2 linked regions of the Labrys monachus genome follow. The protein of the gene in region 1 interacts with the protein of each later gene in a pairwise test. Links are inferred from orthologs where the notes say so. Each region holds a gene or a part of one and is shown on either strand. Other genes may lie near its edges. The genes, in order: gyrA and gyrB.

What was found.
Region 2: the proteins of gyrA (region 1) and gyrB interact in binary tests that used the Escherichia coli proteins (3 or more experiments, as listed by UniProt). The link is inferred for Labrys monachus from one-to-one orthologs.

What each region holds. Positions count from the first base shown.
Region 1 is NZ_JAUSVK010000001.1:2,879,151-2,882,709, forward strand. Bases 87-3,329 are described here. They hold gyrA (DNA gyrase subunit A), read left to right. Parts: upstream 87-459; coding sequence 460-3,129; downstream 3,130-3,329. Other genes in these bases: J3R73_RS13030 (DUF2306 domain-containing protein), read left to right, coding at 87-229; J3R73_RS13040 (hypothetical protein), read right to left, coding at 3,266-3,329. Also shown: more of J3R73_RS13030, read left to right, coding at 1-86; more of J3R73_RS13040, read right to left, coding at 3,330-3,544. UniProt on the Escherichia coli protein: A type II topoisomerase that negatively supercoils closed circular double-stranded (ds) DNA in an ATP-dependent manner to maintain chromosomes in an underwound state.
Region 2 is NZ_JAUSVK010000001.1:6,360,377-6,363,751, forward strand. What follows is about bases 4-3,062. They hold gyrB (DNA topoisomerase (ATP-hydrolyzing) subunit B), read left to right. Parts: upstream 4-347; coding sequence 348-2,777; downstream 2,778-3,062. Other genes in these bases: J3R73_RS28970 (LysE family translocator), read left to right, coding at 4-213; J3R73_RS28980 (SDR family NAD(P)-dependent oxidoreductase), read right to left, coding at 2,868-3,062. In the rest of the region: more of J3R73_RS28970, read left to right, coding at 1-3; more of J3R73_RS28980, read right to left, coding at 3,063-3,375. UniProt on the Escherichia coli protein: DNA gyrase negatively supercoils closed circular double-stranded DNA in an ATP-dependent manner to maintain chromosomes in an underwound state.

The sequences.
Region 1 (3,559 bases):
GTCGAGTTTTTGGATCCACCAGATCCGTCTCGTCGGGCCGTTCAGCCCGATCCATCTCCTTTCGATGCTGACCCTCGTCGGTTTGCCGCGCGCGGTGTGGCTGGCCCGCCACGGCCGGATCGCGGCCCATCGCCGGCTGATGCTGGTCCTCTTCTTCTTCGCGCTGATCGGCGCCGGCATATTCACCCTGCTGCCCGGCCGCCTGATGTACGCCGTGGTTTTCGGATAGGGCGGGGAAGATCCAATCACCGTGAACGTCGCCTGCGGTTGCCGGGCAGCCCTCCCACCCCTCTCGTCAGGCTCTTCTCAACCTGAATTCGGAGCCCGGCGCCGGGCGACGCTGTTGTGGTGCGACTCTTTGGAATGGGCTAGAACGAGCGATCGGAATCTGTTCGAGGCGATGTGTTGACCGACGAGAATGACAAGAAGCCGGGTGACGGCGAACCGTCCGATATCCGGATGGTTTCCATCACGGATGAAATGAAGCGCAGCTATCTCGATTACGCCATGAGCGTCATCGTGAGCCGCGCTCTCCCGGACGTGCGTGACGGGCTGAAACCGGTCCATCGCCGTATTCTCTACACCATGCACGAAAACGGCTTCACGCCGGACAAGCCCTACAAGAAATCCGCCCGCGTCGTCGGCGACGTCATGGGTAAATACCATCCGCACGGCAACCAGGCCATCTACGACGCTCTCGTCCGCCTGGCGCAGGACTTTTCCATGCGCGTGCCGCTGATCGACGGGCAGGGCAATTTCGGCTCGGTCGACGGCGATCCGCCGGCGGCCGAACGCTACACCGAGGCGCGCCTCGCCAAGGTGGCGCTGACCATCCTCGACGACATCGACAACGACACCGTCGATTTCCAGGACAACTATTCCGGCGAGTTCCAGGAGCCGATGGTGCTGCCGGCGCGGTTCCCGAACCTGCTCGCCAACGGCGCCGGCGGCATCGCCGTGGGCATGGCGACCAATATCCCGCCGCACAATCTCGGCGAGGTCATCGATGGCTGCCTCGCCTATATCGAAAATCCCGGCGTGACGATCGATGACCTCATAGAGATCATCCCTGGTCCCGATTTTCCCACCGGCGCCACCATCCTCGGCCGCTCCGGCATCCGTTCGGCCTATCAGACCGGCCGCGGCTCCATCATCATGCGCGCCACGGCGACGGTGGAGGAGATCCGCAAGGATCGCGACGCCATCGTCGTCACCGCCATTCCCTATCAGGTGAACAAGGCCACGCTGCAGGAGCGCATCGCCGAACTGGTGCGGGAGAAGAAGATCGAGGGCATCTCCGAGGTTCGCGACGAATCGGACCGGCAGGGCATGCGCCTGGTCATCGAGCTGAAGCGCGACGCGGTCGGCGAGGTCGTGCTCAACCAGCTCTACCGCTTCACCGCCCTGCAGAGCAGCTTCGGCGCCAACATGGTGGCGCTCAACGGCGGCAAGCCGGAAGTCCTCAACCTGAAGGATTTCATCGCCGCCTTCGTCGACTTCCGCGAGGAGGTGATCAGCCGGCGCACCCGCTTCCTGCTCGGCAAGGCCCGGGAACGGGCCCATGTGCTGTGCGGCCTGGCCACGGCGGTCGCCAATATCGACGAAGTCATCCGCATCATCCGCACCAGCCCCGACCCGAACACGGCGCGCGAATCCCTGATGGGCCGCGACTGGCCGGCCGGCGACATCGAGCCGCTCATCGCGCTGGTCGACGATCCCAAGCATCCGATGAATCCCGACGGCACCTACAGGCTGTCGGAAGTCCAGGCCCGTGCCATCCTCGACCTGCGCCTGCAGCGCCTCACCGCTCTGGGCCGCGACGAGATCGGGGACGAGTTGAAGAAGCTCGCCGACCAGATCGTCGACTATCTCGACATCCTGCGCTCGCGCGCCCGCATCATGGCGATCGCCCGCACCGAGCTGGAGGAGATCAAGGCGCATCATGCCACGCCGCGCCGGACGGAGATCCTCGATTCCGACGCCGATTTCGAGGACGAGGACCTGATCCAGCGCGAGGACATGGTCGTCACCGTCAGCCATGCCGGCTACGTCAAGCGCGTGCCGCTGTCGACCTACCGGGCCCAGCGCCGCGGCGGCAAGGGACGCTCGGGCATGCAGACCCGCGAGGAGGATTTCGTCACCTCGCTCTTCGTCGCCAACACGCATACGCCCGTGCTGTTCTTCTCCTCCAAGGGACGCGTCTACAAGGAGAAGGTCTGGCGCCTGCCGCTCGCGGCTCCCCAGGCCCGCGGCAAGGCCTTCGTCAATCTCCTGCCGATCGAGCAGGACGAGCGCATCACCTCGATCATGCCGCTGCCGGAAGACGAGAACCAGTGGTCGACGCTGCACATCATGTTCGCGACGACGTCGGGTACGGTGCGGCGCAACGATCTGTCCGATTTCGTCCAGGTCAACCGCGCCGGCAAGATCGCCATGAAGCTGGAGGAGGGCGAGCAGATCCGCGACGTCTCCATCTGCACCGAGCAGGACGATGTCCTGCTCACCACGGCGCTCGGGCAGTGCATCCGCTTCCCGGTCCCGGACGTGCGCGTGTTCAAGGGCCGCGATTCCATGGGCGTGCGCGGCATCCGCCTCGAGAAGGACGACAGCGTCATCGCCATGGAGATCATCCGCCACCGGGAGATTTCCCCGGACGAGCGCGCCACCTATTTCAAGATGCGCCGTGCCGTCTCGGGCGAGGTCGACGGCGCCGAGCCGGCGGTGGACGATGCCGAGGAGGCCGTGGCAGGGCCGGTCGAGATCTCGACCGAGCGTTACGCCGAACTGTCGGCGGCCGAGCAGTTCATCCTCACCATCTCGGAGAACGGCTACGGCAAGCGCACCTCCTCCTACGAGTACCGGATCACCGGACGCGGCGGCAAAGGCATCGTCGCGATGGCGGTGAACCAGCGCAACGGCCGGCTCGTCTCGTCCTATGCGGTGGAGAATTCGGACCAGATCATGCTGGTCACCAATGGCGGCCAGCTGATCCGCTGCCCGGTCCATGGCATCCGCACGGTGGGCCGCGGGTCTCAGGGCGTCATCGTCTTCGATACGGCCGATGGCGAGAAGGTCGTCTCCGTCGAACGCGTGCGCGATGAAGGCGAGGAGGAAGTGGGCGAGGAATAGGCTCCCGCCCGCCCGGCAGGACATCCGTGAAAAAAGCGGCTTCCTTGCGGAAGCCGCCTGGAGTTCCGGTCATGCGCTGGGAGCGTGCAGGCCGGTCTTGGAGAGGGGAAGGCGCGCCCGGCGGGGCGGCCGGAAATCAGTTGCCAAGCTTCACGCGAACCAGCATGGTTTCACCCGGCCTTTCGAAGACCTGGATCGATGTCGCCGGCCGCATGGCGGCGACATTTCCCTGGGTTCCCGCACAAGCGGCGATCAGGGAATCCCGCGCGCAGCCAGGCGTGGTGTCGACCGAGGCCTGCCGGTCGCCGCGCACGCTTGCCGCTTGCGGTTCCATGCGCGCAACGTCGAGCAGCGAAGCTCCGGCCAGAACGAAGAGGCTGGCGCCGATTGCCAAGGCAGGGCGAAGGGATGTCATCGGGGTGCATCCTTG
Region 2 (3,375 bases), 3.5 Mb from region 1 along the record:
CCCAACCTGCTCGATCTCGGCCGCATCTCGCTCTCGAGCTATGCCGAACTGGTCACCGCGACCGAGATCGTCGTCGCCGCGGTGCTCGGCCTCTATGTCGTGCTCGCCGCCCGCGCCCGGACCCTTTTCACCAGCCCGCGCGCCATGCGGGTGCTCAACCGCGGCTGCAGCACCGCCATGGCCGGCGCAGCCGTCGCCGTCGTGGCCCGGTGAGCGGATCACAAACGCGGCGCGGTGCCCCGAATCACGGATAAATATCTGAAAAATAACAAAAATATGCCGATTTGGCATGAAATCCGGCTTGGGAATCCCTATATTGGAAGTCGAATCAGGAAATGAGTTGCTCCATGGCTGAACCCGTCCGCATCGAAACGTCCGACAACGCTTACAGCGCCGATTCCATCAAGGTCCTCAAGGGCCTGGATGCGGTGCGCAAGCGTCCGGGCATGTATATCGGTGACACCGACGACGGTTCGGGCCTGCATCACATGGTCTACGAGGTCGTGGACAACGCCATCGACGAGGCGCTGGGCGGCTATGCCGACCTGGTGACGGTGACGCTCAACGCGGACGGCTCCGTCACCGTCACCGACAACGGGCGCGGCATCCCCACCGACATCCATCACGAGGAAGGCGTCTCCGCCGCCGAAGTGATCATGACGCAGCTCCACGCCGGCGGAAAGTTCGACCAGAATTCCTACAAGGTCTCCGGCGGCCTGCACGGCGTCGGCGTGTCCGTGGTGAACGCCCTCTCCGCCAAGCTCGTGCTGCGCATCTGGCGTGACGGCAAGCACCACCAGATGAGCTTCACCCACGGCAATGCCGATGCGCCGCTCGCCCTCGTCGGTCCGTCCGACGGCAAGCGCGGCACCGAGGTCACTTTCACGCCCTCGACCGATACCTTCACCAAGGTCGAGTTCGACTACGCCACGCTGGAGCATCGGCTGCGCGAACTCGCCTTCCTCAATTCCGGCGTGCGCATCGTGCTCACCGACCGGCGCCACGGCGGAGAAAAGAGCGAGGAGATGATGTATGAGGGCGGCCTGGCCGCCTTCGTGCGCTATCTCGACCGCTCGAAGACCGCGCTGCTTCCCGCCCCGATCTATGTGAAGACGGAGCGCGACGGCATCGGCGTCGAAGCGTCCCTGTGGTGGAACGACAGCTACCATGAATCGGTGCAGTGCTTCACCAACAACATTCCCCAGCGCGACGGCGGCACCCATCTTGCCGGCCTGCGCGCCGCCCTGACCCGCCAGATCACCGGCTATGCCCAGAGTTCGGGCATGGCCAAGAAGGAAAAGGTCGAGATGACCGGCGACGATTGCCGGGAGGGGCTGACCTGCGTGCTCTCGGTCAAGGTGCCCGACCCGAAATTCTCGTCGCAGACCAAGGACAAGCTCGTCTCCTCCGAAGTCCGGCCTGTGGTGGAAGGCGCGCTCAACGAGGCGCTCGGCGTCTGGTTCGAGGAGCATCCGGCCGAGGCGAAGGTCATCGTCGGCAAGGTGGTCGAGGCCGCCGCCGCACGCGAGGCCGCGCGCCGCGCCCGCGAACTCACCCGCCGCAAGGGCGTGCTCGACGTCGCCTCCCTGCCCGGCAAGCTCGCCGATTGCCAGGAGCGCGACCCGGCCAAGGCCGAGCTCTTCATCGTCGAGGGCGACTCGGCCGGCGGCTCGGCCAAGCAGGGCCGCGCCCGCGAATATCAGGCGGTGCTGCCCCTTCGCGGCAAGATCCTCAATGTCGAGCGCGCGCGTTTCGACAAGATGCTGTCATCCGAAATGATCGGCACGCTGATCACCGCCCTCGGCACCGGCATCGGCTCGGAGGAGTTCAACGCCGACAAGCTGCGCTATCACAAGATCATCATCATGACGGACGCCGACGTCGACGGCAGCCATATCCGCACCCTGCTGCTGACCTTCTTCTTCCGGCAGATGCGCGAGATCATCGATCGCGGCCATGTCTACATCGCCCAGCCGCCGCTCTACAAGGTTTCGCGCGGCAAGTCCGAGCAATACCTCAAGGATGAGCGCGCCCTGGAGGATTATCTCATCGATACCGGGGTCGACGGGTCGGTGCTGCGGCTCGCCAGCGGCGAGGAACGCGCCGCGCAGGATTTGCGCGCCGTCATCACCGATGCCCGCAACGTTCGCACCCTGCTCGCCGCCCTGCACAGCCGCTACGATCGCGGCGTGGTGGAGCAGGCCGCCATCGCCGGCGCGCTCAATATCGGCGTCGTCGCCGATCCCGAACGCGCTGCGGCCGCCGCCGTCGAGGTGGCGCATCGGCTCGATGCCGTCGCCGAGGAATTCGAGCGCGGCTGGACGGGCATCGTCGACAAGGGTGGCTATCTGTTCGAGCGCACCGTGCGCGGGGTGAAGGAATCGCATGCCCTCGACGCGCAGCTTCTCGCCACCGTCGACGCCCGCATGCTCGACGAGCGGTCGGCATCCCTGCGCGAGACCTATGGCAGGCCGGCGACGCTGACGCGCCGCAACGACGAGACCGTGGTGCACGGCCCCGTCGCCCTGTTCGAGACCATGATGACAGCGGCGCGCAAGGGCCTCTCGCTGCAGCGCTACAAGGGTCTCGGCGAGATGAATCCGGAACAGCTGTGGGAGACGACGCTCGACCGCAACGCCCGTTCGATGCTGAAGGTGCAGGTCAAGGAAATCGTCGAGGCCGAGGACATCTTCACCAAGCTGATGGGCGACGTCGTCGAGCCGCGCCGCGAATTCATCCAGGACAATGCCCTGAGCGTCGCGAATCTGGACGTGTGACAGGGCACGCCGCCGCGGCAGCCGGCTTTCGTCGGCGGTCGCCGATGCGCTTTGCGCTTCGCTCCAGCCGGAGCGGCGAACCCGGCGAGGCTACACCGCCTCCTGGCGGTCCCTGCCCGTCGCCGGGATGGCGGCGCCGGTGACGACGGCGGCCTCCGGCGAGACGAGGAAGGCGATCAGGCGGGCGATCGATCGAGGCGATACCCAGTCGTCGGTGTTGGCGTCGGGCATGGCGGCCCGGTTCTGGGGCGTGTCGATGATGCTGGGCAGGATGCAGTTGGCGGTGATGCCGTCGGCGCGGCATTCTTCGGCAATGCTTTCCGTCAGCCGGATGACGGCGGCCTTCGACGCGGCATAGGCGGCCAGCCCCGCCGGCGCCTTCAGGCCTGCACCGGCGGCGATATGGACGATGCGGCCGTAGCGGGCCGCCTTCATGCCCGGCAGCACCGCCGCGCTGATGGCGAGGGCGGTGCGGGCATTCATCGTCATCATGGCGTCCCATTGCCCGAGCGCCTTGGCGAAGGGGCCGAACTGGAAGCCTCCCACGGTGTTGACGAGCCCGCAGACGCCGCCGAAACGCGCTGTCGCCTGCGCGACG